DNA from 4 places in the Rhodococcus qingshengii JCM 15477 genome. Region 3 is predicted to be linked to each of the others. Evidence: riboswitches for the same ligand, from Rfam matches in the RefSeq annotation. Region 3 holds a riboswitch; each other region holds the start of a gene.
What was found. Region 3 has a riboswitch for cobalamin ahead of metE (5-methyltetrahydropteroyltriglutamate--homocysteine S-methyltransferase). Riboswitches for the same ligand answer to the same signal wherever they lie in the genome.

Region 1 (7,846 bases), 1.8 Mb from region 3:
CAGCCACGCCACCCCCGCACCCCTGCGGGCGCTACCGATGGGTGCTGATCACTACCGCGCGCTCGTTCCCGAGTTGTTCGTACTCTCGCCTACTCCCCCGGAGCATTCCGAAGCCATCGTCATCGGGTCCGGATTCGGCGCCAGCGCCACCGCCCTCAGACTGGCGCAGAGCGGCACCCAGATCACCATCCTCGAACGCGGACTTCGGTGGCCCCACGATCCGCAACGGGAGATTCACACCTCCGACATGCTGGCCGACGGCCGCGGAGTCTTCCGGCGAACATCGTTCACCAACCTCACCGGACTCCCCGTGGCGTGCGACTACTTCAGCGGCGTCCTCGATGCCGCCGACTACGAACACATCTCGGTATGGCGCGGCGCTGCAGTCGGCGGTGGTTCCATCATCTTCACCGGCGTGATGATCGCGCCCGAGCGCCGATTCTTCGACGCAGTCTTCGGCAACTCCCTCGACTACGACGAGATGGCGTCCACCTGGTACCCCAAAGTGCGTCAGATGCTGCGTCTGAGCCCGTTGCCCGAAGACATCTACCAAACCCCGAACTTCGGACACTCGCGTCGTTGGGATCAGGACGCTCGTCGTGCCGGATTCGATCCGCAGCGGATCGACGGGATCTGGAACTGGGACGTGGTGCGCTCAGAACTCGACGGCCGAACCCGAGCCTCGGCCACTGTCGGTGACAGCAACATGGGTAACTCCAACGGCGCGAAGTTCGACCTCACACAGAACTACATTCCTGCCGCCGAAGCCACCGGACGAGCCACCGTCTGTTACGGACATCAGGTGCTTGCGATCAGTCGCGAACGTGATGGACGCTACGTCGTCGACGTCGAATCGACGGATCCGACGGGTGGCGTTCTGGCCCGGAAGACTCTTACCTGTGACCGTCTGTTCCTCGGCGCCGGTTCGATCGGCACGTCCGAACTGTTGGTACGCGCCCAGGCGACGGGCGCGCTGCCCAACCTCAACGAACACGTCGGTAAGGGCTGGGGAACGAACGGCGACGCCGGGATGGTGCGCTCGTTCGGCTTCAGTGACGGCACTGCGCAAGCCGCACCGTCGGCATCACGCATCGTCGACGAGTCGGGAATGCCACTCTCCCTGGAAAATTGGTACGTCCCCGGCCTACCCGTCAACATCGGCATGCTCGGAACATTGGGGATGACCCTCGACTCGCAGCGCGCCGACTTCGCCTACGACGGCGGCTCCGATCGGGTGGTGCTGAACTGGCCGAAGAACGGCAACGACGCCACCGTCGAGGCACTACGCGCCGTCCAGAACAAGATGGCCTTCGCCGGCACCACGCTGCCGTCGGCGTTGCCGTTCGCGAAGGACGTCAATTCCTCGTTCACCGCGCATCCCCTCGGCGGTGCGGTTCTGGGCAAGGCCACCGACGGTTACGGGCGAGTCAAGGGCTACGACGGCCTGTACGTGATGGACGGCGCCGCTATTCCGGGCAGCACCGGCACCGTCAACCCGTCACTGACCATCACTGCTCTGGCGGAGCGGAACATCGCTCAGATCATCAAGTCCGGACGCTGACTCACTTCAGCGCCCGGATCTGCCGGTGATGCTCGAGGTCTACTCCCCCTCGAGCTCGCCTTCGGTTTCGAGGTACACCTGACGCAAGCCGTCGAGTGTCTTCTGCTCGGGGTGCTCCCACATGTTGCGCTCGGCGGCTTCGAGGAGCCGCTCGGCGATTCCGTGCAAGGCCCACGGGTTGGACTGCGTCATGAACTTCTGGTTCTGCTCGTCCAGAACGTAGGTCTCGGCGAGCTTTTCGTACATCCAGTCCGCGACCACGTTGGTGGTGGCGTCGTACCCGAAGAGGTAGTCGACCGTGGCCGCCATCTCGAACGCACCCTTGTACCCGTGACGGCGCATCGCGTCGAGCCAGCGGGGATTGACCACGCGCGCACGGAAGACACGTGCGGTCTCTTCCGAAAGTGTGCGTGTGCGAACCGATTCCGGCCGAGTGCTGTCGCCGATGTACGCCTCGGGCGACTTTCCGGTCAGCGCGCGCACGGTGGCAACCATGCCGCCGTGGTACTGGAAGTAGTCGTCCGAATCGGCGATGTCGTGCTCACGCGTGTCGGTGTTCTTGGCCGCCACGTTGATTCGACGGTATGCACTGCGCATGTCGTCGGCTGCCGGGATTCCGTCGAGCCCACGGCCGTACGCGAAGCCGCCCCAGTTGGTGTACACCTCGGCGAGGTCGTCGTCACCGCGCCAGGTCTTGGAGTCGATGAGTTGCAGCAGGCCGGCGCCGTAGGTTCCGGGCTTCGAACCGAAGATGCGGGTGGTCGCACGCCTGGCATCGCCGTGCTCGGCAAGGTCGGCCTGCGCGTGGGCGCGCACGTAGTTCTGCTCGTCCGTCTCGTCCAATGCGGCGACCAACTGAACAGCGTCGTCGAGCAGTGCGAGCACGTGCGGGAACGCATCACGGAAGAATCCGGAGATGCGGACGGTGACGTCAATGCGCGGGCGGCCGAGCTCGTCGAGATCGATGACCTCGAGGTTGACCACGCGTCGGCTTGCTTCGTCCCAGACAGGGCGAACACCGAGGAGCGCGAACACTTCGGCGATGTCGTCGCCGGAGGTACGCATGGCGGCGGTACCCCACACGGACAGACCCACCGAGCGCGGGTACTCGCCGTGATCGGCGAGATATCGAGCGGCGAGCGACTCGGCCATCGCCTGACCGGTCTCCCACGCCAGTCGTGAGGGAACTGCCTTGGGATCGACGGAGTAGAAGTTACGACCGGTGGGAAGCACGTTGATCAGGCCGCGCAGCGGTGACCCACTCGGGCCGGCGGCGATGAAGCCGCCGTCGAGCGCGTGCAGGACCTGCTTGATCTCGTTGTTCGTCTGTCGGAGGCGTGGAACCACTTCGGTGGCCGCGAACTGAAGGATCTTCACGACGGTCTCGTCGTCGCTGAGTTGTTCTGCCGCAGCGGGGTTCCAGTCGGCGTCGTACATGCCGCGAACCAGAGCGTGCGCCTTTTCCTCGACGTCGTCGACACGGTTGCGGGACTCGTCGCCGTCTTCGCTGAGCCCGAGAGCTTCGCGCAGACCAGGGACGCTCTGTTCGCCGCCCCACATCTGACGGGCACGGAGCATGGCCAGGACCAGTTCGATTTCGGCGTCGCCCTCGGGTGCGCGGCCGAGAATGTGCAGGCCGTCGCGGATCTGGACGTCCTTGATCTCACACAGCCAACCGTCGACGTGCAGGAGCATGTCGTCGAACACGTCTTCTTCGGGACGCTCCGCGAGGCCGAGGTCGTGGTCCATCTTGGCTGCCCGCATCAGCGTCCAGATCTGCTGGCGAATGGCCGGCAGCTTGGACGGGTCCAGTGCGGAGATGTTGGAGTGCTCGTCGAGCAGTTGCTCGAGACGGGAGATGTCGCCGTAGCTTTCGGCGCGGGCCATCGGCGGGATCAGGTGATCGACGAGAGTCGCGTGGGCGCGACGCTTTGCCTGTGTTCCTTCACCCGGGTCGTTGACGAGGAACGGGTAGATCAGCGGCAGGTCGCCCAGGGCCGCGTCGGTGCCGCAGTTGCTCGACATGCCGAGCGTCTTGCCCGGCAACCATTCGAGGTTTCCGTGCTTACCGAGGTGCACAACGGCGTCGGCGCCGAATCCGCCGTTGTCCGGTGTTGCAGCGATCCAGCGGTAGGCCGCGAGGTAGTGATGGCTTGGCGGCAGATCCGGGTCGTGGTAGATCGCGACGGGCTTTTCACCGAATCCCCGCGGCGGCTGGACCATGAGGACGATGTTGTTGAATCGCAGTGCCGCGATGACGATTTCGCCGTCGGGATCCTGCGAGCGGTCGACGTACAGCTCGCCGGGCGCTGCGCCCCAGTGCTCTTCGACACCGCTGCGCAGTTCCTCGGGCAGGGTGGCGAACCATTCGCGGTACTTCGCTGCCGAGATGCGGATCGGATTGCCCTCGAGCTGCTCGGCAGTGAGCCAGTCGGGATCCTGGCCGCCAGCCGCGATCAGGGCATGGATCAGCGCGTCGCCGTCCTTCGCCGCCAGGCCAGGAACTGCGTCCGGACCGTCGACCGGACCGAGGTCGTAACCGGCAGAACGCATTTCGGTGAGCAGGTCGATTGCGCTCGCCGGAGTATCGAGACCGACCGCGTTGCCGATGCGGGCGTGCTTGGTCGGGTACGCCGAGAGCATCAGAGCAACGCGACGCTCGGTGGTGGGAATGTGGCGCAGCTTGCCGTGACGGACCGCGATCCCGGCGACACGGGCGGCGCGCTCGACGTCGGGGACGTAGGTGGACAGTCCGTCGGAGTCGATTTCCTTGAAGGAGAACGGGACGGTGATTATGCGACCGTCGAACTCCGGCACAGCCACCTGCGTCGCGACGTCGAGAGGCGACAGTCCGTCGTCGTTCTCGTCCCAGGTGGCGCGGCTACTGGTCAGGCACAGCCCCTGCAGGATCGGGACGTCGAGTGCAGCGAGTGCTGCGACATCCCAGGCTTCGTCGTCCCCACCGGCGGACGCGGTGGCGGGCTTGGTGCCGCCGGCAGCGAGAACTGTCACGACCATGGCGTCGGCGCGGCGGAGCGTGCTCAGAAGTTCGGCTTCAGCTGTTCGCAGAGATGCACAGTAGATCGGGAGCGCGGTGCCACCGGCCTCGGCGACCGCGTCGCACAACGCCTGGATGTACCGGGTGTTGCCGGCCAAATGCTGAGCGCGGTAGTACAGAACTGCGATGACCGGACCGCTCGCCGAGTCGAGATCGGGCGCGAAATCAGCGATGCCCCAGGAAGGCAGGTGGGCCGGCGGCTCGAAACCGTGGCCGGTGAGCAGGACCGTGTCGGAAAGGAAGTGGTGCAGCTGTGCCAGATTCTGTGCGCCACCCTCAGCCAGGTAGTTGTGCGCCTCGGCAGCAACACCGGCGGAAACCGTCGAGCACTCCATGAGGTCGGCGTCCGGCGCGTGCTCGCCGCCGAGAACGACTACGGGGAGTCCGGAGGCGAGGACCATGTCCAGGCCGTCTTCCCAGCTGCGACGGCTGCCGAGGATACGAACGATCACGAGGTCGACGCCGTCGAGCAAGGGCGGCAAGTCCTCCGAGACCAGCAAGCGTGAGGGGTTGGCCCAGCGGTAGGAAACTCCGTCGCCGGCTTCCTGGCTGGCGCGGGCGCTCAGCAGATCGGTGTCGGACGTGGAGAGCAGAAGAATCACGGGTGAAGCCTTCCTGGGGTTTCGCGCCCCGTGGCACAGATCTGTCATCGACGGCGGTTGAGGGTCTGACTCGTGTTTCCGAGCGGAAACACGTCCCGCTCGAGCAACACTCACAGTGGCGCGACCGCACCGGACTTCCACCGGTTTCCTCAACTGCCGTCACTGGTGGTGGTGATGCTACCGGTCCGCAGAAGGCACTCATGACAGGTCGTACCCTGGAGCCATGCCCACGGACCGTTCACAGCCAGACGCGTGCCCGGGTGCACTGCAAGTTCACCACGCCGCCGACGGCGCACTGGCTCGCGTGCGCCTACCCGGCGGACTCCTCACCCCCACCCAGTTGCAGACGCTCGCCGACGCGGCGCGCGATCTCGGCAACGGGCAGATGGAACTCACCTCGAGGGGCAACGTACAACTGCGCTCGGTCTCGGACCCCGAAGCCTTCGCATCGCGAATCGCTTCGGCCGGTCTGCTGCCGTCAGCGACGCACGAGCGAGTGCGCAACATCCTCGCGTCCCCACTGTCCGGCCGTATCGGGGGCGTCGCCGACATTCGTGAACTGGTCCACCGTCTCGATTCGGCGATCCAAGCGGATCAAGCATTGGCAGATCTGCCAGGGCGAACCCTGTTCACCCTCGACGACGGGCGCGGAGACATCAGCGGGCTTCGGGGCGATTTCGGACTCCACGCACTCAGCGCCACCGAGCATTCACTGGTGCTCGCCGGTCACCACACCACTCATCGTGTACAGGCGGACGACGCCGTCGAATTGCTCCTCGCGGCGGCCCGATCATTCCTCGACGTCCGCGACAAGCACTGGCGCCTGGCCGAGGTTCCGGACGGAATCGAACGCACCCTCGAGCAGCTGGGTCTGAGCGCCGAGTCCACCGTTGCGGCGGACCTCACGCCGGATGCACGGCCCACTATCGGCTGGCTCGAGCAGCGCGACGGGACCGTAGCTCTGGGCGGCGGCCTGCGATTCGGGCTGCTCGACGCTCGGCTGGCCGAGTTCCTCGCCGCCGTCGACAAGCCCGTCGTCGTGACGCCCTGGCGATCGGTGCATATCTTCGACCTCGACGAATGGGCAGCCGAGCAGGTAGTCCGGGTGCTGGCACCCATGGGGTTGATCTTCGACGAGAACTCACCGTGGCTCGAGGTCACCGCCTGCACCGGAAGCCCGGGATGCGAGAAGTCGCTCGCCGATGTGCGCACCGACGCAATCACCGCCGTCGAGCAGGCAGAACTGCCTGTCGTCGGGCGCCAGCACTGGGCCGGGTGCGACCGCAGCTGCGGACGTCCCCGCGGGGACGTAGCGGATGTGATTGCGACGGGTGACGGTTACCGGGTGAATCCGGCCGATCGGTGATGCCTCTATCGTGTGGCACATGATCGAGTACATCCGTGACGGCGCGGAAATCTATCGCCAGTCCTTTGCCACCATTCGGGCCGAAGCCGACCTGAGCCGTTTCCCGGCGGATGTCTCGCAAGCTGTAGTGCGCATGATTCATGCAAGTGGCCAGGTCGATCTCGTCGACGACGTCGCCTTCACACCCGGTGTCGTCTCGGCTGCGCGCGCAGCTCTGCGCGACGGCGCGCCGATTTTCTGCGACGCTCAGATGGTGGCTGCCGGCATCACGCGCAAGCGTCTGCCCGCCGGTAACGACGTCATCTGCACCCTCGGCGATCCGCGGGTTCCCGTGCTGGCGTCGACCATCGACAACACTCGCTCGGCGGCTGCTCTCGAACTGTGGGGAGCCAAGCTCGAGGGCGCTGTTGTCGCGATCGGAAACGCACCCACCGCACTGTTCCATCTCCTGAACCTCATCGAAGCCGGCGCACCCCGTCCGGCCGCCATCGTCGGTGGTCCGGTCGGCTTCATCGGCGCTGCCGAGTCGAAGGAAGCCCTCATCGAACACGCCAGCGGGATCGATCATCTCGTTCTCCGCGGTCGACGCGGCGGCAGCGCGATCACCGCGGCCGTCGTCAATGCGATTGCGAGCGAAGTCGAATGAGTGCAGGCAAGCTCTGGGGTGTCGGTATCGGCCCCGGGGATCCCGAATTGGTGACCGTCAAGGCCGCCCGCGTCATCGGCGAGGCCGATGTGGTTGCGTTCCACTCCGCGCGGCACGGCAAGAGCATCTCCCGCGGAGTTGCAGCGCCGTACATGCGCGAAGGACAGATCGAAGAACACCTCGTCTACCCCGTGACCACAGAGACCGTTGATCATCCCGGCGGATACCAGGGCGCGATGGACGAGTTCTACGAAGCGGCTGCCGAACGGCTGGCAGTTCACCTCGCGGCCGGTCGAACCGTCGCGTTGCTCGCCGCCGGCGATCCACTCTTCTACAGCTCCTACATGCACATGCACAAGAGGCTGGCCGATCGCTTCGACGCCGAGGTGATTCCCGGCGTCACCTCCGTCAGCGCGGCATCTGCTGCACTCGGAAAGCCGCTGGTCGAGGGTGAAGAAATCCTGACGATCCTACCCGGAACATTGCCGCAGGCTGAGCTGACCAGGCGGCTCAAGGAAACCGACGCCGCGGCCATCCTCAAGCTCGGACGTACCTTCCCACCGGTCCTCCAATCGCTCGAGGATTCCGGCCGCTTGGATGAAGCGCACTACGT
Region 2 (7,846 bases), 2.6 Mb from region 3:
GTTGACGATCACGATCAGCCACGAGGAGCCGAAAGATCCCACGGCGAAGGCAAACTGGCTGCCCGCACCGCGCGGGGATTTCCGACCGGTACTGAGAATGTACGAACCTTCGCCCGCCGTGCTCGATCAGTCCTACGTCGTCCCCGCCATCACTCGCTCGCAAGAATGACGGCTCGCGTCTGACGGCCTGCCTGTGCGGGCCGTCAGACGGACGCAGAATCAGGCGTGCGTGCCGCCGTCGATCCGGATCTCCGTGCCCGTGATGAAGGCACCATCGTCGGATGCCAACATCGCGATAACTCCCGCAACACTTTCCGGCCCGGCCATGGGGGCACCACCGGACTCCAGATCAGTGCTCAGAATCGGTGACAACTTGCCGAAGAGTGACCAGTCGGTGTCTTCCGGCAAGTACGACGCCGTAGTATCGGTGATCCCGCTCTTCACACTGCCCGGAGCCACCGCGACGGCACGCAGACCCTGCTTGCCGTATTCGAGAGCCAGTGCGTGAGTGAAGGACTGGATTCCTCCCTTACTTGCGGCATACGCGGCCATGTACGGGTGCGCGAAGGCAGCGGAGGTGGAACTGAAATTCACCACGACTGCGTTGCCGGTGGCAAGGAGAGCCGGCAGTGCCTGGCGCGTGACGAGGAAAGTGCCCGTCAAATTCACGGAGAGCACCTGATTCCACAGGTCCAGCGAGGTCTCGTGGGTGTGCCCACCACGCAGTATCCCGGCGGCGTTGACCAGTACGTCCAATTCCCCGAGAGACGAAATCGCCTGACCCACAACCTTGATGACGGAACCCTCGTCACCGATATCGACGACGACGGTGTCGAGGCGATCCTCCGTCGAAGCATGTTCTGCCGATTTCCGGGTGTTCGCCAAACCCTGCTCGGAGATGTCGGCAGCGACCACGCGGCCACCTTCGGCGAGCAACCGCAGCGCGGTGGCCTGCCCGATTCCAGATCCTGCGCCGGTGACGAGAATACGACGACCTTCGAAACGATTCATTGCTGTGTACCTTTCACGAAAACGAGTTGGCTGGCATTCCAGGCTCGGTGGCGCCGACACTCACAACTCACCCGCGAGCAACTTCAGGTACGGGAAATGCGCAGCACTGCAACAGGTGTGGCACTGCGAAATCTCGGCGAGGCAATGCTCGCCGAAGTGGCGAATGTCAGACGGATCCGGCCGGTGCGGCCAAGGCTCTTTCGATCCAGACAAGACCGGACGGGCGGCGGTCGATCGCCTTACGCCCACGTCGGAAAGTCGCTACGCCGAATCGGGCCGTGCGCAGTGCACGGCCGGAAGCGAGAGAACAGCGGCGTATGGACATCACAGGCACGGTAGCAGCGCCGGCACCACTCGCTCAACCGCGTCGTTTCGAGACCCGAATCATTCAGGTAATCAGATGTCACTTCTGGACAACTCGCTCGACTTAGGCAGCACTAACCTGGCGGCATCCCGAAAACCCGATCCAGGAGCACAGTCGATGACACATGCAGACGCCTCGCGCACAACAACTCCCCCGACGACCGTCCTACGGACCGCTGACCACAATCGCGGACTCAACGACGTTCTCGCGATCGTCGAAGCGATGGAGCGACCGAGCGATCACCTGCTGCGGATCACAGCTCGTTTGACGGAGTCGACCGACGATCCGACCTGGTCACGCCCGAATGTGACCGTACGCATGAATCTCGGGCCGGCCTTCGACGACGCTTCGCGCGTGTACACGGTGCGTTCCTACGATTCAGCGAGCGGATCGATCGTCGTCGATGTGGTCCTGCACGGACAGACCAGTCCGATGATGAGGTGGGCAGCAGCGTTGGCCGTCGGTGACACCTTCGGCCTCACCGGTCCGCGGCCACACTTCTTGATCCCTGATGTTCCTGGTCGACGTATCGCACTTTTTCTGGACGGCACCGCAATACCCGCATTGCACTCGATCATCGAGCAGTTACCTACCGACGTCGTCGGAATCGGCTGGGTCACAACAGATGACGAGGTCGCCTTCGCCGAACTGCCCGCCCTCCCCGGCCTGGAGCTTCACCGCGTGAGCGCAGATCCGACCGAGCCCGACGGCCCACTGGCGGTACGAGCACGCGAGCTCGCCAATCCCGCGAGCTACGTCGTGTGGGGCGCCGGTGAACGCAACGAGATGCGCGCAATCCGGAAGCACTTTCGATCGACCGTCGGACTCGACAAAAACGACGTCGCGATATTCGGATATTGGAAGGAGGGCGTCAGCAACACCGAAATCGACCTCCGTCGACGCGAGAACTACGAGCGCATCCTCGCCGACGGCGGAACCCTCACCGACATCGACGACCTGGCCATCGAGATCTGATTGCCTCACACCAGCCGACCTGACCGGCGGTGCACTGCGGTGATAAGTTCCTCTGTGCCAGCGGACCTCCACACAGGGGGTCAGGGAATCCGGTGTGAATCCGGAACTGACGCGCAGCGGTGAGGGTGACCGCCCGGGCTTACGCCACTGGATGAGAATCTGGGAAGGCGCTCGGGTGGGGCGATCTCGAGTCCGAATACCGGCTGGCAGCAGGGGTCAACAGGCGCCTGTTCACACGGTAACGGGCTCCGCGAACGAGCCCCTGCGAGAACGAGATTCCATGCGTCTGTCCAGACTTCGCCTACCCGCCGCCGCCGTCGCTGCCCTGTTGAGCGCGTCGTTGGTTGCCTGCTCCTCCGACGACAGTGCTGCCCGACTATCCAACTCTTCCGAACAATCGCGCGTGACAGTCCAGAACTGTGGCCGAGACGTCACGGTGGAGCGACCGATCGAACGGGCAATCGCGGTAAATCAACCTGCAGCAGAGATGCTGTTCGCGCTGGGAGTGCAGGACCGGATGGCCGGGTACGCCATGAGCGATGACGATGTCCTCCCAGAACTGCGCGAGGCGCGTGGTCAGGTCCAGGCGTTCGACACCGAGTTCCCGTCATTCGAAAGTGTCCTCGAACGCGAACCGGACATGGTCTACACGACGTTCAACTACACGTTCACCTCGGAGGGCATCGCCGACCGGATCAAGTTCACCGACCTCGGTGTCGCGACATATCAGTCACCCAGCGAGTGCACCGGTCAGGATGCCGAGCAGAGCAAGGCCCTCACGCTCGACGACTTGTACGACGAAATCGACGACGTGGCAACACTGTTCGATGTCAAGAACAAAGGTGTCGAGCTCACCGAGAATTTGAAGGATCGCGCGGCCACCGCCACGGCGGCACTGGGAGCTGAGAACGTGACGCTGGCGTGGTGGTACGCAGCCACGAAGACTCCGTACTTCGCCGGGTGCTGCGGTGCACCGGGAATCATGACCGACGCGGTGGGTGCGAAGAACGCCTTCGACGACAACAAGCAGTACTGGCCCGAAATCGGTTGGGAGAGTGTCCTCGATCGAGACCCGACCGTGCTGGTGCTCGCAGATCTCGACCGCGGTGGAGACGGCGACAGTGCCGCAGACAAGATCGCGTTCCTCGAATCGGACCCGGTCGCCAGCAAGCTCACCGCAGTGAAGAACAAGCGTTACATCATCCTCGAAGGAACGACGATGGATCCCTCGATCCGCAATGTCGGTGGCATCGAACAGCTCTCCGACGGGCTGCGCCAGTTGGGTGTGGTCTAGATGTCCGCGGAGATCTGTGAACTGGTGCGCCAGTGGGACGACCAGCAGGCGGCATACATCGCCGACCGTGAGAAGCGCTTCGACGTGATTCTCGACGTTCTCGAATTGCAGCACGCGCACACCCCGTTCACGGTTGTCGACCTGGCCTGCGGGCCGGGTTCACTGAGCGCCCGAATTCTCGAGAAGTTCGAGCATGCGAGCGTTGTGGGGATCGACTACGACCCGATGCTGCTGGAGCTCGCCCGCCAGTCGTCGACGCGTTTCGGTGACCGACTGCAGCTGATCGACGCAGATCTGGCGGGAGCCGATTGGCCGAATTCGGTGGCTGCGCCGGTTCAGGCGATAGTGTCGACAACCGCGCTGCACTGGTTGCAACCGCAGCAGCTCGTCGAGGTGTACCGGCAGTGCCGCGAACTGCTGAGTCCGGACGGAGTCCTGCTCAACGGTGATCACTTTCGTTTCGACAGCCGCTTCCCTGTCATCGGGCGATGGGCGAAGGCTCACGACGAGCAGACGCAACGCTCCGCCTTTGCTGCCGGTGCTCCCGAGTGGGAGAGCTGGTGGGAGGAGTTGCGGGCAACTCCCGGCATCGGACCAATGACCGACGAGCGAGAGCGCAGATTCGCCGGACGTGACGCCACTGCGCCCACGGCCGTCGACTTCCAGTTGGCGGCGCTCGCGCAAGCAGGTTTTCGGGAGTCAGGGACGGTCTGGCAGCTGTTCGACGACTACGTGGTCTACGGCGTGAGATGACGACAAGAGTTCGGCTGCGTGACAACCCGACGACCGTCACCCTGCTGTGGATGATCGGTGTTGTCACGCTGGCCGGATCGGCTGCCGTGGCGATCACGTTGGGGCCGGCCGGTCTGTCGGTCGGTGAGGTGGCTTCGATCGTCGTCGGCCATCTCCGCGGTACCGCGGCGGACGTCACCCCTATCCGTGACGGCATCGTCTGGGACCTCCGTCTGCCGCGTACCCTGCTCGCCGCGCTCTGCGGTGCCGGTCTCGGGTTGTGCGGTGCGATCATGCAGTCGCTGCTTCGCAATCCGCTGGCCGATCCGTTTGTCCTCGGTATCTCGTCCGGCGCCTCGACCGGTGCCGTACTGATCGTGATCCTCGGAGTCGGGTCGGGAGTGATCGGCTTGTCGAGCGGCGCCTTCATCGGCGCGGTGATCTCCTTCGCCCTTGTGTTGCTGCTCGCCCATGCGGCCGGCGGCACGCCGGATCGGGTGATCCTGGCCGGTGTCGCCGCGACCCAACTGTTCTCCGCGCTCACCTCGTTCATCGTCATCACCTCGGCCGATCCCGAGCAGACCCGCGGCGTGATGTTCTGGCTCCTGGGCTCACTCGGCGGCGCCGACTGGCTCGACGTCGCACTCTGCGCTGCGGTGGTCGCAGTCGGCCTCGTGGTCTGTCTGACTCACTCCCGCGCACTCGACGCCTTTGCCTTCGGCGAGGACGCGGCGTCGTCGCTGGGGGTGAACGTGTGGCGGGTGCGTGTGACCCTGTTGTTGGCAACAGCCTTGATGACCGCAGTGATCGTGAGCGTCGCAGGCGCCATCGGCTTCGTGGGCCTGGTCCTCCCGCACGCGGCGCGGGCTCTCGTCGGTTCGAACCACCGCCGACTCCTGCCCGCGTCCGCACTGATCGGCTCCATCTTCCTTGTCTGGGTCGACGCTGTGGCACGCACAGCCATTGCGCCGCAGGAACTCCCGGCCGGTGTGGTGACCGCGCTGGTCGGTGTGCCTGCGTTTGCCGTCATCCTCTGGAGACGGAAGGCCAGGCCATGACACTCGAAGCTACCGGCGTCAGTTGGCGGGTCGGCGGGGCGCTCATAGTCGACGACCTCGACGTCTCGCCTACAACCGGAAGTACGGTGGGGCTTCTCGGCCCCAACGGTTCGGGGAAATCGACGCTGCTGAAACTGCTTGCCGGGCACAATCGTCCGACATCCGGTGTCGTGACCCTGGACCGAACCCCGTTGTCCGACTGGAAACGCCGCGACATCGCGCGTCGGATCGCGACCGTTGATCAGCACAGCAACACCGAGATCGATCTGACGGTCGCGGAGGTAGTCGAACTCGGACGCACACCTCACCGCGGACTGTGGGGTGGGCAGTCGGATTCCGATCGCGACGCCGTTCGGGCAGCGATCGAACACACCGACCTCGCCGGCATGCTGGACCGGTCGTGGCACACCCTGTCCGGCGGGGAGCGCCAACGCGTCCAGATCGCGCGCGCCCTCGCTCAGGAACCTCACGAGTTGCTACTCGACGAGCCGACCAATCACCTGGACATCAACCATCAACTCGAATTGCTCGCGCTCGTGCGACGCCTCCCCACCACCACGATCATGGCATTGCACGATCTGAATCTGGCCGCCATGTTCTGCGATTCGATAGTGATGCTGAACCGGGGATCCATCGTTGCCCACGGAAGCCCGACCGAGGTCCTCACCGCTGACCTGATAGCCGAGGTCTACCAGGTCGACGCCGAGGTTCGCCTGGACGGTCCCGGCGGAGTACCTACCGTGCGATACCTTCCGCCTTGCCACATGTAACCGTTCCGAGTGCCAATATGGATACGTGACCCTCGATGATGTCGCCAACGAACTGTACGGGCTCGACCCCGGCGAGTTCGTCGAGGCGCGTACACATCATGTGAAGGCCGCCCGGGAGGACAACGACCGCACATTGGCCGCGGAAATCGGCAAACTTCGGAAGCCGACCACCGTGGGGTGGTTGGTCAATCTCATCTCGCGCGATGCACCAGAGGATCTGGATGCACTTCTCGCGCTTGGCGAATCGCTACGCGACGCTCAACGCCATCTCTCGGGCCCGGACTTGCGACGGCTGACGACACAGAGGCAGCAGGTGGTGCGGAGTCTCGCCCACAAATCCGGTGAGATCGCGGCTTCACGGGGAAAAAGCGTCAGCGAGGATGCTTTACGTGATGTCGCGCAGACCCTCAATGCCGCTCTGGCCGATGAGGAGACTGCCGCGCAGGTTCGACTCGGACGGGTCGTGACCGCGGCGAGTTACAGCGGTTTCGGACCCGCCGGGCTCGCCGTGGTGAATGAGAAATCACCGCAGCACGCCGCGATTGAAGAGCCGACGACTCCGAAGTCGAAAACTCCGGAACCGAAGGCCGAACAAGCCAGAGCAAAAGCAGAATTGAAGGAAGCCACGGCGCAGGCCGACGAGATCCGCCGCCGGGTGAAGTCCGAGACCGCCGAACTCCAGGAAGCCAGAACGACGCTCTCCGACGTCGAACGGCGCGTTGAAGAACTGCGCACCGAACTCGAGCACGCTGAGCAGCAACGGCAGTTCGCACGGAACGCCGAGAAGACCAGTGACGCTGCGGTTCGAGAATCCGAGAAGGAACTCCGTGTTGCTGAGCGTCGCGTCGACAAAGCAGAACAAAACCTCGCCGCAATCAATTCGTAGACATCCTGTTCATTAATCGATAGTCTGCCAATTATCGATCAGGTTGATCATCCTGGGATCCAGCAGTTACGAACAATGCCGTGCCGATGAGGGTTTGGCGTTATCGGCTACTGCCTCGACAGTCTTCGGAGTGTGAACATGGACAGCGACAACACGTCGGAATGGAGTTTCTTACACGGCAAGCGCGTTCTCGACCTCTCTCGCCTTCTGCCCGGCCCGTTTGCGACGACGCTGCTCGCAGATCTGGGCGCCGACGTGGTCAAGGTCGAGAACCCGAAGCGACCTGATCCCACGCGGGCAGCTGGTGAACGGATGGCTTCGTTGAACAGGAACAAGCGATCGATCGCGCTCGATCTCCGTCTCGAATCCGATCGCGAGACGTTCCTTCGACTAGTCGAGACTGCAGATGCAGTGGTCGAGGGGTTCCGGCCACAGGTACTGGCAGGCATGGGACTCGGCTACGACGTACTTCGAAAAGCCAACCCACGCATCGTATTATGTTCGATCACCGGTTACGGGCAGTCCGGACCCTATGCCGACAAGCCGGGGCACGAATTGAACTTCCTCGGCCTTTCCGGCTTTTTCGCAGTTCCCGGGTGCACCGACGGAGTCGTCACCCGCCCTGGTATCCGGGCCGGTGATCTGGTGGGTTCGATGTACGCAGCACTGTCCATCTCGGTTGCTCTCGCCAGCGTGGACAAGCACGGACGCGGACAACACATAGACATTTCCCTCGCCGAGGCTGCAACCGCCTGG
Region 3 (7,846 bases):
AGCAGCACCGTACCTCGCGGTGACAGCGGTGACGCTGTTGCCGACCGTCGCCGGCGGCATTCTCGCCTTGGTGTTCGCGGCCTCCGTGGAGATAGTCAGCCTCTCGTCCCGATGGGGGAACTACTCCGGACTCTCACTCGGAGTCTGCGCGGCCGCGTTCGCGACCTGGGGAATCATGTCCCTGATCAGCCGCAACTTCGCCATACTCCACGAACGCGAAGAGCAGGAGCAGCGGGCAATCATGGAGGAGCGAACGAGGATGGCGCGGGATCTGCACGACATCCTCGGGCACTCGCTGACCGTCATCACGATCAAAGCCGAACTGGCCAATCGCCTACTCGATGTCGATATCGAACGTGCACGCAGCGAACTCGACGACCTCGAAAGGCTCTCTCGAGACGCGCTGGCGGACGTGCGCTCGGCCGTCGAAGGATTTCGTGGGATTTCTCTTCCCGTCGAGATAGCCCGAGCGCGAGAGGCATTGCGTGCGGCTGGTATCGAAGACGAGGTGCCGAGCAGTACCGACATGGTTCCCACGCGTCTTCGGGAACTCTTTGCATGGACGATCCGTGAGGGCGTCACCAACGTCGTTCGACACAGCGGTGCGACCCACTGCCGGATCACGGTCGACGAAAATAGTGCGTCGGTCGTCGACGACGGACGAGGGGCCGAGTCGACGTCTTCCGGAAACGGTCTGATCGGATTGCGCGAGCGCGCCGGAGCGTCGGGCGCACGAGTGATCATCACTCATCCCCAGCCGCAGGGGTTTGCACTTCAAGTAGTCGAACAGGAGACAGAGTGAACAGCCAGGGCGATCGAGCAACCATACGGCTGCTCTTGGCGGACGATCAGGCGCTCGTGCGAGGAGCTTTGGCCGCGCTGCTCGATCTGGAATCCGACCTGTCCGTGGTAGCCGAGGTCGGTCGCGGCGACGAGGTGGTGTCCGCCGTTCTCGAACACCGCCCGGACGTCGCGCTTCTGGACGTCGAGATGCCCGGCATGGACGGAATCGCCGCGACGGCGGCCCTTCGCGAGGCAGCACCCGACACCCGGGTTCTGATCGTCACCACGTTCGGCCGTCCCGGATTTCTTCGTAAAGCCCTGCACGCCGGGGCCGGCGGGTTCGTCGTCAAGGACACCCCCGCCAGGCAGCTTGCCGACGCGGTCAGGCGTGTCCACGCCGGACTGCGCGTCGTCGATCCCACCCTTGCGGCCGACAGCCTCGTCAGCGGCGAGTCGCCCCTGACGGAGCGTGAGACCCAAGTACTGCGCGCCGCTCACGACGGCGCACCCGTGGCAGCCATCGCAGGGGCGCTCTTCCTGTCTGCCGGGACAGTTCGAAATCATCTGTCATCCGCGATGGGTAAGACGGGTGCGTCGACGCGCGCGGAAGCCGTCAGAATCGCCGAGTCGAACGGCTGGCTCTGATCCGCGCGTCTGGAATAGCCTTCCCCGGCAAATAGTTCGCCGTTCGATTCGTGATGGCGATTTGTCCAGATCACTCAAAGTAGGGACCTTCTACCCTAGGGATTTTCCCTGCAAACGACCGCTTCGCGAGAATCCGAAACAGCTAATCGTTCGATACCTGGCTATGATGCAGTTAATTGAATCGACGGAGCCTGTGCGTAGCGGGGGAAGGGACGTCTCATGTCGAACCAGTTCAACGATCGCTTGAACTCGCTGTTCGAGACTGCCGACTTTCACGTCACCAACGCGATGGTCGTTCGCGGCATGACCGAGTTCGGCTGCCGTATCTCCACGCCGTACCTGTCGCAACTGCGCACCGGCGTCCGAACCAATCCGTCACCCGAAGTGGTTGCCGCCCTCGCCCACTTCTTCAACGTCCATCCGGACTACTTCTACGCCCCGTCCGATCACACTCCGCCCGCGATCTCAGGTGGCGAGGCAGACCTCTCCCTCCTCGAACAGCTGCACAACGTGCGCCTGCGGAACCTCACCTCCCGTGTCGTCGACCTCTCACCGTCTTCACAGGATCTGCTTGTCGAAATGGCGGAGAATCTACGTTCCTCCGAAAATCTTCCGCGTGTACCACCGGACTCGAATTCCTACATGTCACGCGCATAGCGCCCTTCGCCGACTCTCCTTGACTGCTCAGGGAGGGTTGGCCTTATGCTGGTCGATGCAGCTGGTTCGCCCGGCACGGTCATGAGGAGCCCCGAAGACCGGTCCCGGCGTCGAAGCTCCGTCAGCGCAAGCTGTCGGGGTGAGAGGGAACCCGGTGAAAATCCGGGACTGTCCCGCAGCGGTAAGCAGGAACGACCGCCGTTCATGTGCACTGGGCATCCGCCTGGGAAGCGACGGCCAGTAGGTTCGATCCAACTCGATCGAGTGCCCGCGAGTCCGAAGACCTGCCGACTGTGTCGGGCACGCCGTGCCCGACGGTCCACCGCCTCGTGGAATGGGCGTGTAGATCTCCATCGGACCTCGCGTGCGGTGCGGGCAGTGCTGCCCGCTGAAACTCGGGGTCTCGTGAGGTATACCCGTCTGCCGGCAGTGGCCATCAGTGCATTGGCAATCTGGAGAAACTCCGTGACAACAACATTCACTTCGACCGTGCTGGGCTCACCGCGCATCGGTCCTCATCGAGAACTCAAGCGGGCAACCGAAAGCTACTGGGCAGGGCGCATCGACGCCGACGCCCTGCAGGCTGTCGCCCGTGACCTCCGTCGGCAGGGCTTGGCCGACCTCCGTGACCTGGGCCTCGACTCCGTCCCGGTCAATACCTTCTCCTTCTACGACCAGATGCTCGACACCGCAGTTCTTCTCGGCGCGCTGCCCGACCGCGTCGCGTCGGTCGCCGATCCGTTGGACCGCTACTTTGCCGCTGCCCGTGGGACGGACACCATCGCGCCGCTCGAAATGACGAAGTGGTTCGACACCAACTACCACTACCTGGTGCCGGAGATCTCGCCGTCCACCACGTTCGCACTCGACCCGTCCAAGGTCTTGTCCGAACTGGCAGAAGCACTTTCCGACGGCATTGCAGCCCGCCCGGTCGTCATCGGACCGGTCACCTTCCTGCTGCTCTCGAAGGCTGTCGGCACTGACGAGCCGCTGCTCTCGCGACTCGAAGAACTACTCCCCCTCTACGCGGATCTACTCGGCCGGCTCGCGAAGGCCGGTGCGAGCTGGGTTCAGCTCGACGAACCGGCCCTCGTGGGCGATCGCACCGACGAGGAAATCGAAGCGGCACGCGCTGCGTACGAACAGCTTTCAGCGCTGTCCGAGCGGCCGTCGATCCTGTTGGCGTCGTACTTCGGTTCGCTGCGTGAGGCGCTGCCCGCGCTTGCGTCCACCGACGTCGAAGGATTTGCCGTCGACCTGGTGGCCGGTCAGGATTCGATCGGCTCCGTCCCCGAACTCGCCCGCAAACTGGTCGTCGCCGGTGTGGTCGACGGACGAAACATCTGGCGGTCGGATCTGGATTCGGCACTGAGCACGTTGGGTGCTCTGTTGGGCAGCGTGGATACTCTTGCCGTCTCCACATCGTGCTCCCTGCTGCATGTTCCGTACACTCTCGACGCAGAGGCCGATGTCGACAAGGCCCTGCGCTCGTGGCTCGCGTTCGGCACCGAGAAGGTCAAGGAAGTAGTAACTCTCGCAACCGCTCTCACACAGGGCCGAGAGTCGGTGGAGGACGAGTTCGCTCTGGCACGAGCGGCCGCGTCGACCCGCAAGGACGATCGCAGACTCAATGATGCGAGTGTTCGGGGACGCCTGGCCGCCGTGCTGAACTCGGCGACCGGTCGCGCGCCCGCCGCCGAACGTCGCGCTGCCCAGGACGAACTGCTTTCTCTGCCGCCGCTGCCCACGACGACTATCGGTTCGTACCCGCAAACCTCGAAGATCCGCATCGCTCGCGCAGCACTGCGCACGGGCGAGATCGACGAAGCCGAGTACGTCAACCGTATGCGCGCCGAAGTTGCCGAAGTTGTTGCGCTCCAGGAAAAGCTGGACCTGGACGTTCTTGTTCACGGTGAGCCGGAACGCAACGACATGGTCCAGTACTTCGCGGAGCAGTTGGACGGATTCTTCGCCACCGCCAACGGTTGGGTCCAGTCGTACGGCACCCGCTGCGTGCGTCCGCCGATTCTGTACGGCGACGTCTCCCGCCCGAAACAGATGACCGTCGACTGGATCACGTACGCGCAGTCCCTGACCGACAAGCCGGTCAAGGGCATGCTCACCGGACCCGTCACCATTCTGGCCTGGTCGTTCGTCCGCGACGACCAACCCCTCGCCGACTCGGCAAATCAAGTCGCACTGGCCATTCGAGACGAGACCGTCGACCTGCAGGCCGCCGGAATCGGAATCATCCAGGTCGACGAACCGGCTCTACGAGAACTACTCCCACTGCGTGCCGAGGATCAGCGCGCCTACCTGGACTGGTCGGTCGGCGCCTTCCGGTTGGCTACCTCGGGCGTCGCGGATTCCACCGCGATCCACACGCACCTGTGCTACTCCGAGTTCGGAGCGGTGATCGGCGCCATCGCCGGCCTCGACGCGGACGTCACGTCCATCGAGGCGGCGCGCTCACACATGGAGGTCCTCGACGATCTCAGTTCGGTCGGGTTCGACCTCGGCGTCGGCCCGGGTGTCTACGACATCCACTCGCCGCGGGTGCCGAGCGTCGACGAGATTGCCGAATCCCTGCGTGAGGCACTCAAAGCTGTTCCTGTCGAGCGGTTGTGGGTCAACCCGGACTGCGGTTTGAAGACCCGCGGTTCCGTCGAGGTCGAGGCGTCACTGCGTAACCTCGTCGAAGCCGCGAAGTTGGTACGAGCGGAGCTATAGGGGCAAAGCCCCGGTGCGCCTTTTTGGTAGTGGGCACTACCAAAAAGGCGCACGGGGGTCAGCTCAACCACGTGTTGCCGAAGAGCAGAATCCCGTCCGCACTCGGGGTCACTCCGTGGACGTTCTCGCGCCACGGGATGAAGACCTTGCCGGAGTTGACCACGGCCATCGGCGCCGTCTCGTTGACCACGGTCTGAATATCGTCGATGACGGCTCGCCGCTCATCCTCGCCCGACGCTGTTTGCAGCTTGCCGAGCAACTCGTCCATCCGAGCGTTCTTGTAACCGAGGATGTTCGACGGCGATTCGCTGAACAGGTTGCCGTACATACGCACGAACGGTGACTCTTCCAGCACGTTGAACGCGAAGTAGGACACGTCGTAGTCGTGCTTTGCGTACAGCATGGAAATCAGATCGTTGATGCTGGTTGCGTAGGTGATGTCGACCGTGAAACCCACTGCCTGCAAGAGCGACTGAAACGTCAGTGCGCTGCGCTGCGTCGCCGGATCGTTCATCCCGACGTACGTCAGTTTTCCGTCGTAACCGTCCGCCTTCGCCTCGGCGAGATACTTCTTGGCCGCCTCGGGGTCGAAGCCGTTCCCGGCCACCGATCCGTGCCACTGCGACCACGACGCGAACATGTCGGTGCCGGGTTCGCCGAAGCCGCCCTGAACTCGCTCGTTGAACGTATTCGGGTCCACCGCAGCGACAATCGCCTTACGCACGCGCTCGTCCTTCGCTGCCCGATCGTCGCGCTGATTGATTGCCAGAACTCCGGCCATGCTGGCCGAGTACACAAATCCGGGATCACCGGCTTCGAAAGCCTCGTGAATGAAGTCGGGAGACTTCAGATAGGCAACCTGGATTCCGTCGGTGTGCAATCCTTCCAGTTTGCTCTTCTCGTTGACGATTGCCGGAAAGCGCAACTTCTCGAGGTACGGCGCCCCGTCCCAGTACGTCGGACGGGCAGCGAGCACCAATTCGTCCTGGGAGGCGAACTTCTCGACGGTGAACGGGCCTGCCCCGATCGGGGTGAACGTGCCGGTAGCCATCGACGAGGGCGCGACGATCATGCCGGGACCGGTGGTGAACATGATCGGGAACTCGTCCCACGGCTGCGCCAATGTAAAGACGACCGTACTCGGATCCGGTGAATTCGTCTCGCGCACAGCGGTCTTCCACACCAGCGCGTGAGTTCCCTTCTTCTGCAGATAGTGATCGATGCTCCACAGGACTGCCGCACTGTCCATCGGAGTGCCGTCGCTGAAGGTGACGCCGTCGCGCAATTTCAGTGTCCACACCGTGTTGTCGCCGTTGGCCGACAACGACTGAGCCAAGTGGGGAACATACTCGCCCGCCGACGTATCGAAGCGCATGAGAAGGTCGTAGATGGCTGCCATTTCGCTACCACCGGTAGCGCCGCCGTCCTGACGGTCAGCCGGATCGAGACTGCTGATCCCGTTGTAGGTGGCAAACGACACGGTGCCACCCGATCGCGGCTCTCCCCCGTTGTTCTGGTCACCGACAACTCCGACCGTCACGTCCGATGCATCCGTGGTCGTACCTTGGCTGCTACCGGCGCACCCCGTCACCACCAGCGTCGCCGACGCCAGGACAACCATCCAGATTCGAGCGCCGACTCGGTACGAGCGCTTCATTGCGACTCACTTTCACAGTTCACGGATACGTCGATCCCTGGATCGGACACCCCGACATATTTGTAAGTGAATTCTAGGTAAGGTCTCGTCCTGCGTCTTCGTTTTCACAAAGCCGAAGCGATAATTCGCGTTCATGACAGCAGAAACAAGAACTGAATTCTAGGTTGCAACCGTTCAGCGAATTACCAGTCCGATGACGTCTTCGACGTTCCGCTGGGCCTCTGCGAATCCGATCCGGCCACTGGTCCACAGCGCAAGGGCCGTCAGCATCGTGCCGCCTATTGCCACGGCCGCAACCCTCGCCGTCTCGGCCGGGACGCCGTCCATCAACTCGAACAGCATTCTCCGATGTGCCGCTGCGCGCAGATCCAACGACTCGATCACGAACTGATCCGAGGACGAATGGAGTTCGATCTCCAACCGAGCGAAGTGGGGCCTACGCTCGAATGCCTTCATCTCGCGGCGATGAAGTGCCAGAACCCGCTCGTACGCGTTGTTCTCGCCACCGTCTGCCCGCAACTTCTCAGGACGACGGACCGATTCGAGACCGCTCCACGCCGTCATCGCCGCAGCCAGAAGTTGCTGTTTGGTCGGAAAGTAGCGATACAGCGTTCCGAGTGCGACGCCTGAACGCTCCGAGACGTCTTTCATCTGGATTCGATCCGACGGCATCTCGGCCAGCATCTCGACCACCGCCGTGGTCAGTCGTCCTCTCCGCTCGAGTTGCCCCACCGACATGAGGTCGACGTCCAAGGGAAACTCGTCGCTGCGCGCAGTCACGCGCGTCACGATAGTTCAGAATCCTGACCGCAGTGCCGGGTTGCGAAGTTTCATCGTAACCCCGAGATCTAATACACGAATTAATCAACTGCAGATCGCGCTAGGGTTAGTCCATGACTGACCGGACAACCGATGACCAGCCAACCGTCGGCGCGCTGAACTTCTGGTCGTTCATCGAACTGGCCAACAAGCGACTGGCCACCGAACACGGCTTTCGCGACCAGCTGGCCACCGAGGTACTACTGACACTCAATCGGGCTTCCAACGTGGTCACCTACGATCTCGAGTCGTCGATCCACCGCCCTCGCGGCTGGTCATGGTCCTCCTTCAGGCTGTTGTTCGTCACCTGGCTGGCCGGTCCGATCGAGCCGAAGGCTGCCGCCGAGCTCACCGGCATGAGTAGGGCAGCGGTCTCCAATCTGTCCAAGTCGCTGCTGGCAGACGGATTGATCGATCGTCGGCCCACCGAGAACGACGGCCGTTCCGTCCAGCTGTACCTGACCGACAAGGGCCGAGAAGCCATGGTCGAAGCCTTTCGCGAGCAGAACGAACGCGAACACGCCTGGGTAAGCGTCCTGAGCGAGGCCGAACAGC
Region 4 (7,846 bases), 2.5 Mb from region 3:
AGCACTCGAGTTGGCGAAGCGTCCGGAAAACGCCGGCAAGCTGATCGTGGCTGTCGTGTGCGACTTCGGCGAGCGTTACATCTCCACCCCGCTGTTCGAACACATCCGGGACTGAGACTTGTGAGTATCCTCGGGACAATTCGCGAGGACCTGCAGGCTGCGCGCGGTCAGGATCCTGCCGCGCGCAGCAATGTGGAGAACGCGCTCGTTTATTCAGGGCTGCATGCTATTTGGGCGCATCGGGTTGCACATCGCATGTGGGCCGTCCCTGCGCTACGCGGCCCGGCGCGAGTGCTCTCGCAGCTGACACGCTTCGTCACCGGCATCGAGATTCATCCCGGTGCCACCATCGGTCGGCGGTTTTTCATCGATCACGGCATGGGCGTCGTGATCGGGGAGACGGCCGAGGTCGGTAACGACGTGATGCTCTATCACGGCGTCACTCTCGGTGGTCGCTCGCTCGAGCAGGTCAAGCGTCACCCGACGCTGGGAGACCGGGTCACCGTCGGCGCTGGTGCCAAGATCCTCGGACCTGTCGTCATCGGTGAAGGTAGCGCTATCGGCGCCAATGCCGTTGTCACCAGAGATGTTCCGGCCGAATCCATCGCGACGGGTATCCCGGCGGTGGCGCGGCCACGGACCACCAAGGAAAAACTGGTGGACCCGAACAGCTACATCGATCCGGCGATGTACATCTGAAGCACTCCTTCTTCGATGGCCACCCTCGTGTAGACGGCGGGTGGCCATCGGCGTCGGCTCAGGCTCGCGTCAGGTGCCACCCGCGACGTCCCAGTACGACGGCCGTCGCAGCGCCCAATGCTGCTCCGATCAAGGGATAGCAGGCCAGGACGAGCCAGCGCGGTCCGTCTAAGGGTTCGTAGGCGGTGGCTATTGTCGACTCGTAGTCCCGAGCCATCTGCACGTCCCGGAACGGTACGTAGGAGCCCTGATAGACGATGGTCTCGTCAGGGCTGGTCATCACGTCGATCAGACTGCCCACCAGGGGAATTCCCCCGACGACAAATCCCAGAACCGCCAGAATCACGATCAGTGTGCGCATCGCCCGAGCCTATCGCCCGGCCGGAAGTTCAGACTGTGATCGACGGTTCTTCGGGGGTCGAGAGGGTCAGGATCGCCCGCACGACACGTGGGCTCTGCTCGAGTGAGCGCTCGAGTTCGCGCAACGTGTGGGCCACACGGGATTCCGCGTAGTCACCGACCAGGTCGACGCTGGCCACCAGGTAGACCTGTCGCGGCCCGAGGTATTCCATACGCAGGAACGTGATTCGGTTGATCTCGGGCAGTTGGGTGAGAGCTTCGATGGCTGCTGCCCGCAGCGTCGGTGAGGCCTCTTCGCCGACCAGGAAGCGGCGGTTCCGATCTATCAGAATGATTGCGATGACCCCGAGGAGAATGCCGACGAAGATGGAGCCGAGGGCGTCGGGGACGGGTGAACCGGTGACCTGGTGCAACAGAACACCGACGAACGCGATGACCAAACCGATAAGTGCCGCAGCATCTTCGGCGAACACGGCCCGAGTCGTCGGGTCGGATGTGTTGAGTGCCTGGGTCATGACGTCGCGGTTCACGGCGGACGCTTCGTTTCGGAGTTGTTTGTACGCCTGCCGGAACGAGATGCCTTCGAGGATGAACGAGACGCCGAGGACGGCGTAGGCGACACCGAAGTCGGACGCCGGTTCGGAATGGAACAGTTCCTGGATGCCATGGGTGATCGAGACACCCGCGCCGAGTGCAAACAGTCCGAGGGCGGCGAACATCGACCAGATGTAGGCCTCCCGGCCGTAGCCGAGTGGCTGGTCTCGGTCGGGAACCCTTTTCGAGCGGCGGTTCGCGATCAGCAGCAGCACTTCGTTGCCGGTATCGGCCCAGGAGTGGGTGGCCTCTGCGACCATCGATGCAGATCCGGTGACGATGGCGGCCGCCGTCTTGGCACCGGCGATCAGCGCGTTCGCCGCAAACGCCAGTACGACTGTCGTGGTGCTCTCGTCGGCCGATGCTTCCGTTTCGGTGCTCACGATTCTCAGGCTAGGCGGGTGACGACGGTTTCGTGCGGTGACGCTCGGCGACGGAGTGCAGCAGTGTGGCGACGGCGTCGTGGAACTGCGTCAGGCCCGGCTCTTCGACGGGAAAGTGCCCGCACCCGTCCAGCATCACGAATTCGGTGGGTGCGTTGATGCGGCGGAGGAACTGCAGGCTCAGTTCGGGTGGCGTCCATCGGTCGTCGGCCGGGTGGGTGAGCAGAACGGGCGTCGTCCGAAATGCTTCGGGTGCGGTGTGGTCGAACGAGAAGTAGCTGCTGAGGAATCCGAGTGGCACCCGAACACCGCCACCGCGCGGATCGGTTGCGCACAGCGTTGCGAGCTCCCGATTGCTGCTCATGTTCGCCACGTCGGCGACCCAACGGATGGGCACGCGGATACGGCCCACCAGTCGTTCGGTGCGCCGCATCAGGGGAGCGCCGTAGACACCCATCGGGCCGAACCGCGCCGCGGCAGCTCTGGCCGATGGATCCGAGGGATCGAGCAGGCAGGTAGCGACGACGGCGTCGGCCAGACCGGTCCGCGCGGCTACCTCGTAGGCCAGCAGACCGCCGATGCTGGCTCCCAACAACACCAGCGGCCGATCGTCGGCTGCCTTCTCGGCCCGGACGAGATCGCAGAGGAGATCGACCCACTGCTCGTACCGGACGCCGGCGGGATCGGCTACGACGGTGTCGCCGTACAGCGGAAGGTCAGGGAAGAGGACTTCGGCTCCGAGTTTCACGCCGATCCCGGCGAACGGCCACAACGCGCCCGAGTAGCCGCCGGCGCCGTGGATGCCGAGAACACGAACCGGCGCGTCTGGAACCACGGCCCGTGCGACGTGGACGGTGTTGCCGTTCCACTCCCACCACGTCGGGGTCGGCGCCGGCATGTGGTCGGTGTACCGGTCGGGCATAAACTTCGAGTAATTGGCGCTGGTCACCTACACAATTCTCGGTATCGGCGTCGCGGCTGACAACTCGCATCGGAGGACCGTGTCGACTCGGCGGAAAAGGCCCTCCCAGCAGCGCTCGAGGGCTACCTACGACGCGATCCTGGAGGCAGCTACTCGCGTTTTCGCTTCGGAAGCCATGGCAGCGACCACCAACCGGATCGCTGACGAAGCAGGGGTGTCGGTGGGCTCGCTCTACCAGTATTTCGGCGACAAGTACGAGATCCTCTCGGAGTTGGCGAACCGTCACGTGAGTGCTGCGCGGGAGAGTTTTGCGCTCTGCCTTGCCGACATCGTCGAGCGTGAGCTCACCCCGGAGGAGGCCGTCCGGATGTTGGTGGAGTGCGCGGTCGAAGTGAACAGTAAGCCGCGAGAGTTCTTTCACCTGCTCTACGATCAGGTTCCGCGTACGCGTGAGCTCATCGAGCAGGTCGAAGAAATGAATCGTCAACTGGTACTAGGCTTTTCGGAGCGACTCCAGAGCCACGGTTTCAGTGCGGAGGATGCGTTGTTGACGTCGCGGCTGACCGTGACTGCCGTGGACAGTCAGGTGCATCGGGTTGTGCTGGAATCGGATTCACCCGAAGAACTTCGAGTGCGAACGGAAGCCGTCGTACGGCACGCGAGATCGATGATCGGGTCGCAACCTTGATCCGGTGTCGAGAATGGTGACCGCGGTCCGTTATGGTTCTGACGTCATCATCGAGGTAATGGGAAGTCGGTGCAATTCCGGCGCGGTCCCGCCACTGTGAGGTCGTCCCTGCGTCGACCGTAGCCAGATACCACCCTCGTTGACGTTGTGTCATGCCACGAGGATGGATCGGTCACACCATGAATGCTGTTGGCGGAGCTCTGTCTCCACCTACCCACCTGCCTGCGCCGAAGGCTGGTGCACCGCGAGGACGACTCGGTCCGGGTATCGTGCTGCCCGCTCTGGTGATCGTCACCGTGCTCTCTGCTGTGTGCGCGTTGGCGTTCGGATCCGAGATGCTCCCCGTGTCCACTGTGGTGGACGTGGTGCACTCGCGCTTCGGAGGCCCACCCGTCACGCGTTCCGAACTTGCGATCGTGTGGGGGATCAGAGCACCTCGGGTACTGCTCGGTCTGGCCGTCGGCGCTGGTCTTGCCGTCGCCGGCGCGGTGGTGCAAACCCTCGTCCGTAACGCTCTCGCCGATCCCCACCTGCTGGGAGTGTCGTCCGGCGCGAGTGTCGGTGCCACCGCCGTCATCACCACCGGACTGTTCGCCGGCGCGGGAGTGTGGGCGCTCAGTTTCGGCGCGATGATCGGGGCGTTGGGAGCTGCGATTCTCGTCTTCACCATCGCGACGCTGCAAGGCGGTATCACTCCACTGCGATTGGTTCTGACCGGCACCGTTACCGCATCCGCCCTGTCGGCGATCGCGAGTTTTCTGGTGCTGCGTACCAATGATTCCCAGGCCGCGCAGTCCGTATTGTTCTGGCTCCTGGGAAGTTTGGCCGGGGCATCCTGGGACAAGTTGTGGGCGCCGGTCATCGTTGTGTTCCTGCTGACGGCAGCGGTGTTCGCGCTGCACGGTTGGCTGGACGCGCTGGCGGCCGGACCGGACGTCGCGGCTTCGCTCGGTATTCCCATCCGAACCCTGCGAAACGTGCTGTTCGGCGTGCTGGCAGCGTTGGTCGGCACGATGGTTGCGGTGTCCGGCGCGATTGCCTTCGTAGGCCTGGTCATACCGCACGTCACACGCATGCTTGTCGGAGCCAGACATCGAGTGGTGTTACCGGCGGCAGCACTGATCGGCGCGTCCTTCCTGGTGTGGGTCGACGTCGTGGCGCGGACCTCGTTGCGGCCGACCGAGATCCCGCTGAGCGTGGTGACCGGGGTGATCGGGGCCCCGCTGTTTCTCCTGCTTCTCGGCCGTCGGCGCTACCGATTCGGTGGCAGTTCGTGAGCGCCCGAGCCCTGGCGCTGACCGCGTCCGGAGTAGTTGTCCGCATCGACCGTCGAACCATCGTCAAAGGCGTCGACATCGCGGCCGACGCCGGTGCAGTAGTCGGCGTGGTTGGTCCGAACGGATCGGGCAAGTCGACGTTCTTGCGTGCTCTCGCCGGTCTCGGGCCGATCGCCGGCGGTGACATTCGTGTCGGCGGCGACTCCGTGCACGCGATGCCCGCGCGGTCGCGGGCCAAAGCCATTTCCTTTGTGGCGCAGGAAGAGCAGAGTCCCGCCGATTTGTTGGTTCACGAGTACGTGAGTCTGGGCCGCACACCACATGCAAAGCCCTGGAGCGTCGGTGGAAAGCACGAGAATGCCGTCGTCGATCGTGCTCTGGGCGAGGTCGGAATGATCGAGCACCGGTTCTCTTCGATGGACACGCTTTCCGGCGGTGAGCGTCGGCGGGTGTTTCTCGCCCGAGGTCTCGCGCAGGACGCCGGTGTGCTCATCCTCGACGAGCCGACCAATCATCTCGACATCCGGCATCAACTCGAACTGCTCGATCTGGTCCGGTCGTTGGACCGGACGGTGATCATGGCACTGCACGACCTCGATTTGGCTGCGGCAGTGTGCGATCGGGTGCTCGTGCTCGCGGATGGAGTGGCCAGGGCGTTCGGACATCCATCCGACGTACTCACCACCTCGGTGGTGGCAACTGTTTTCGGCGTCGAGACTTTCGAACTCGTGAACCCCGCGACAGGCCGTTCACACCTCGTATTCGAATCACGAAATTCTCAACCACAACACACATTTTCGGAGAGTGCACTTTGATACACGTCAAGACCCGCGCGTCGTTCGGTGCGGTTGTAGCCGCGACAGCGTTGTTGGCCGTGTCCGGATGCTCGGCAACCGCGCCCGTCGACGAAGCCGCGGACAAGACTTCGGTCACGCTGGAGAACTGCGGAACGGAAAGCACTTTCCAACTTCCGATCGAAAAGGTTGTTGCCACAAGCAATGCGGCCAATATCGGCACCATTCTCCGAGTCGGCGGTCTGGATCGTCTCGCTGCCGTCGTGTTGAACACGAACAACGACGCGGTCATGGAGTCGATGTTCGGCCCTGGAATTGCGGACGTCCCACACCTGGACGGAACGATCACGATGGAGACGATTCTGGGTAAGCAGGCGGACCTGGTGGTCGGCTCCTACAGTGGCTTGTTCAAGGGCGCCTCCGGTGTGACGCCGGAATCGCTGCAGAGCAACAACATCGACTCATATGTGATCTCCGATAGTTGTCGGCAGAGTGCCGCAGCGGATTCCGCGCTCGGCACGATGGGTCCGTGGGATGCCCTTCGTGCGGACGTGACCAATTACGGAAAGCTGTTCGGAACCGAGGACACCGCCGCCGAGGCATTGACCGAATTGGATTCACGTTTGGCACGTCTGGAGTCCGCGCCAGATGCCGCCGACAAGCCGAAGGTTTTGATCTACGACAGCGGTGAAGAAGATCTGTACACCAGCGGAGGCAACGGAGCCCCCAACGGAATCATCGACGTCGCCGGGGGAACCAATGTGTTCGCCGACGTCGACAACACCTGGTTCAAAGCGAGCTGGGAGACCGTCGCGAAGTCAGAACCCGACGTCATCGTGATCATGGACTACAAGAGGAGCGCTGACGAAGTACAGGGCAAGATCGACGCGATCAAGAGCCGAGAAGGCCTACGCGATCTCGACGCCGTCAAGCAGAACCGTTTCGTCGTACTCCCGCTCGCCATGTTCACCAGTGGATTCCCCAATATCTACGGCGCGGAAGAGTTGCGCGCGAAGATCGAAGAGTTCGGGCTGGCTCCGTCGAGCAGCATCGACTGGACAACCGCGCCGTCGGCATGAGCAACAACCGGTGCTCGCGTCGGGTGATTGTCGTACTGCGGCCGACCGTCAGCGGCCTCGACGAGTCGGCCGCGCGACGGATGTTCGACGCTGTTCAGGCGGGCACCGACGCCGACGTTTGCGTTGCGTACCTCGATGTCGCTTCGCCGAGCCTTCACGAGGAACTCGATCGAGCCCATGTCGATGACGTCGACAAGGTCGTGTTGATTCCAGTTGCGGTGCCGAGGGATCGGTACCTGCTCACGTGGACAAGCAAGGCGGTTGCGAACTGGCGCGAAACCCGAATCGACGCCGAACTGGAAGTGACGCTCCACGAATCGGAAACGCTCGAAGGTGCGGTGGCCGCGCAGTTGATCGACGAACTCGACTCGGCGGGAAAGCCGATCACCGCGAGTCCGGCGTCATATCGCAGTCCGGCTTGGTCCGTGATCGAGCAGCACGATAGGCATCTGTTGGTGTGCAAGGGCCCTCGCTGTATGGCGTACGGAGCAGGACCGCTTCACCGGGCCATGAGTGCGGCGGCCAAAGGCACTTCGGCAAAGGTGACCGGAACCGGTTGTCTGAGCCCGTGCAACCTGGGCCCGTTGGTGATCGCGAACCCCGGTGGCACCTGGTTCGGTCATGTGGACGCCGGTGACGCTGAAGCATTGGTCGCAGGTCAGGAGAATCAATTGGTGGATCACGTTCTGGACCGGTAGATATAGGTCGGCGAAACAGAGAACCCGCTGAGCGCGAAGTGCGCTCAGCGGGTTCTGTTGTCCTGTCTCAGGAACCGAAGGGAAGGGTTCCCGGCGGGATCTGGTATCCACTGCTGCCGACGGAGGCGCTGCCCCAGAGTGCGAGGAAAGCGTTGATGGCGTTGGTGAGCATATGAATGTCCTTTGTGAGATGACTGATTCGTTTTCGACGGTACCGGGTGGATCTGTGGATTCGCTGGGAGTTGGCACCCATTTCATGGGGCTGGCACCCGTTCCGGCAGGTCGGAACGGGTGCCAACTGTCAGCAAAGGGTGCCAACTCCCGGGTGGGTCAGCCCACGTAGCCGGGCGGC

Region 1: linked by a shared signal. The riboswitch ahead of M0639_RS14740 (cobaltochelatase subunit CobN) and the one ahead of metE (5-methyltetrahydropteroyltriglutamate--homocysteine S-methyltransferase) in region 3 are both predicted to bind cobalamin.
Region 2: linked by a shared signal. The riboswitch ahead of M0639_RS05815 (ABC transporter substrate-binding protein) and the one ahead of metE (5-methyltetrahydropteroyltriglutamate--homocysteine S-methyltransferase) in region 3 are both predicted to bind cobalamin.
Region 4: linked by a shared signal. The riboswitch ahead of M0639_RS05290 (FecCD family ABC transporter permease) and the one ahead of metE (5-methyltetrahydropteroyltriglutamate--homocysteine S-methyltransferase) in region 3 are both predicted to bind cobalamin.

What each region holds. Positions count from the first base shown of each region.
Region 1 covers NZ_CP096563.1:3,225,818-3,233,663, forward strand. Annotated here, with positions in the region: gene M0639_RS14735 (GMC family oxidoreductase) at 1-1,561, shown strand, start outside; gene M0639_RS14740 (cobaltochelatase subunit CobN) at 1,601-5,221, opposite strand; cobalamin riboswitch at 5,261-5,393, opposite strand; gene cobG (precorrin-3B synthase) at 5,445-6,587, shown strand; gene M0639_RS14750 (precorrin-8X methylmutase) at 6,607-7,233, shown strand; gene cobJ (precorrin-3B C(17)-methyltransferase) at 7,230-7,846, shown strand, end outside.
Region 2 covers NZ_CP096563.1:1,273,134-1,280,979, reverse strand. Annotated here, with positions in the region: gene M0639_RS05835 (DUF1254 domain-containing protein) at 1-169, shown strand, start outside; gene M0639_RS05830 (SDR family NAD(P)-dependent oxidoreductase) at 220-1,011, opposite strand; gene M0639_RS05825 (hypothetical protein) at 1,178-1,336, opposite strand; gene M0639_RS05820 (siderophore-interacting protein) at 1,493-2,350, shown strand; cobalamin riboswitch at 2,392-2,572, shown strand; gene M0639_RS05815 (ABC transporter substrate-binding protein) at 2,631-3,644, shown strand; gene M0639_RS05810 (class I SAM-dependent methyltransferase) at 3,645-4,397, shown strand; gene M0639_RS05805 (FecCD family ABC transporter permease) at 4,394-5,434, shown strand; gene M0639_RS05800 (ABC transporter ATP-binding protein) at 5,431-6,204, shown strand; gene M0639_RS05795 (hypothetical protein) at 6,230-7,090, shown strand; gene M0639_RS05790 (CaiB/BaiF CoA transferase family protein) at 7,229-7,846, shown strand, end outside.
Region 3 covers NZ_CP096563.1:5,033,405-5,041,250, forward strand. Annotated here, with positions in the region: gene M0639_RS22990 (sensor histidine kinase) at 1-802, shown strand, start outside; gene M0639_RS22995 (response regulator transcription factor) at 799-1,428, shown strand; gene M0639_RS23000 (helix-turn-helix domain-containing protein) at 1,648-2,085, shown strand; cobalamin riboswitch at 2,167-2,391, shown strand; gene metE (5-methyltetrahydropteroyltriglutamate--homocysteine S-methyltransferase) at 2,551-4,815, shown strand; gene M0639_RS23010 (ABC transporter substrate-binding protein) at 4,874-6,472, opposite strand; gene M0639_RS23015 (TetR/AcrR family transcriptional regulator) at 6,647-7,261, opposite strand; gene M0639_RS23020 (MarR family winged helix-turn-helix transcriptional regulator) at 7,366-7,846, shown strand, end outside.
Region 4 covers NZ_CP096563.1:1,160,839-1,168,684, forward strand. Annotated here, with positions in the region: gene cysK (cysteine synthase A) at 1-115, shown strand, start outside; gene epsC (serine O-acetyltransferase EpsC) at 121-699, shown strand; gene M0639_RS05270 (hypothetical protein) at 758-1,060, opposite strand; gene M0639_RS05275 (cation diffusion facilitator family transporter) at 1,089-2,036, opposite strand; gene M0639_RS05280 (alpha/beta hydrolase) at 2,047-2,985, opposite strand; gene M0639_RS05285 (TetR/AcrR family transcriptional regulator) at 2,972-3,646, shown strand; cobalamin riboswitch at 3,663-3,798, shown strand; gene M0639_RS05290 (FecCD family ABC transporter permease) at 3,916-4,923, shown strand; gene M0639_RS05295 (ABC transporter ATP-binding protein) at 4,920-5,738, shown strand; gene M0639_RS05300 (ABC transporter substrate-binding protein) at 5,735-6,796, shown strand; gene M0639_RS05305 ((2Fe-2S) ferredoxin domain-containing protein) at 6,793-7,494, shown strand; gene M0639_RS05310 (aldehyde dehydrogenase) at 7,825-7,846, opposite strand, start outside.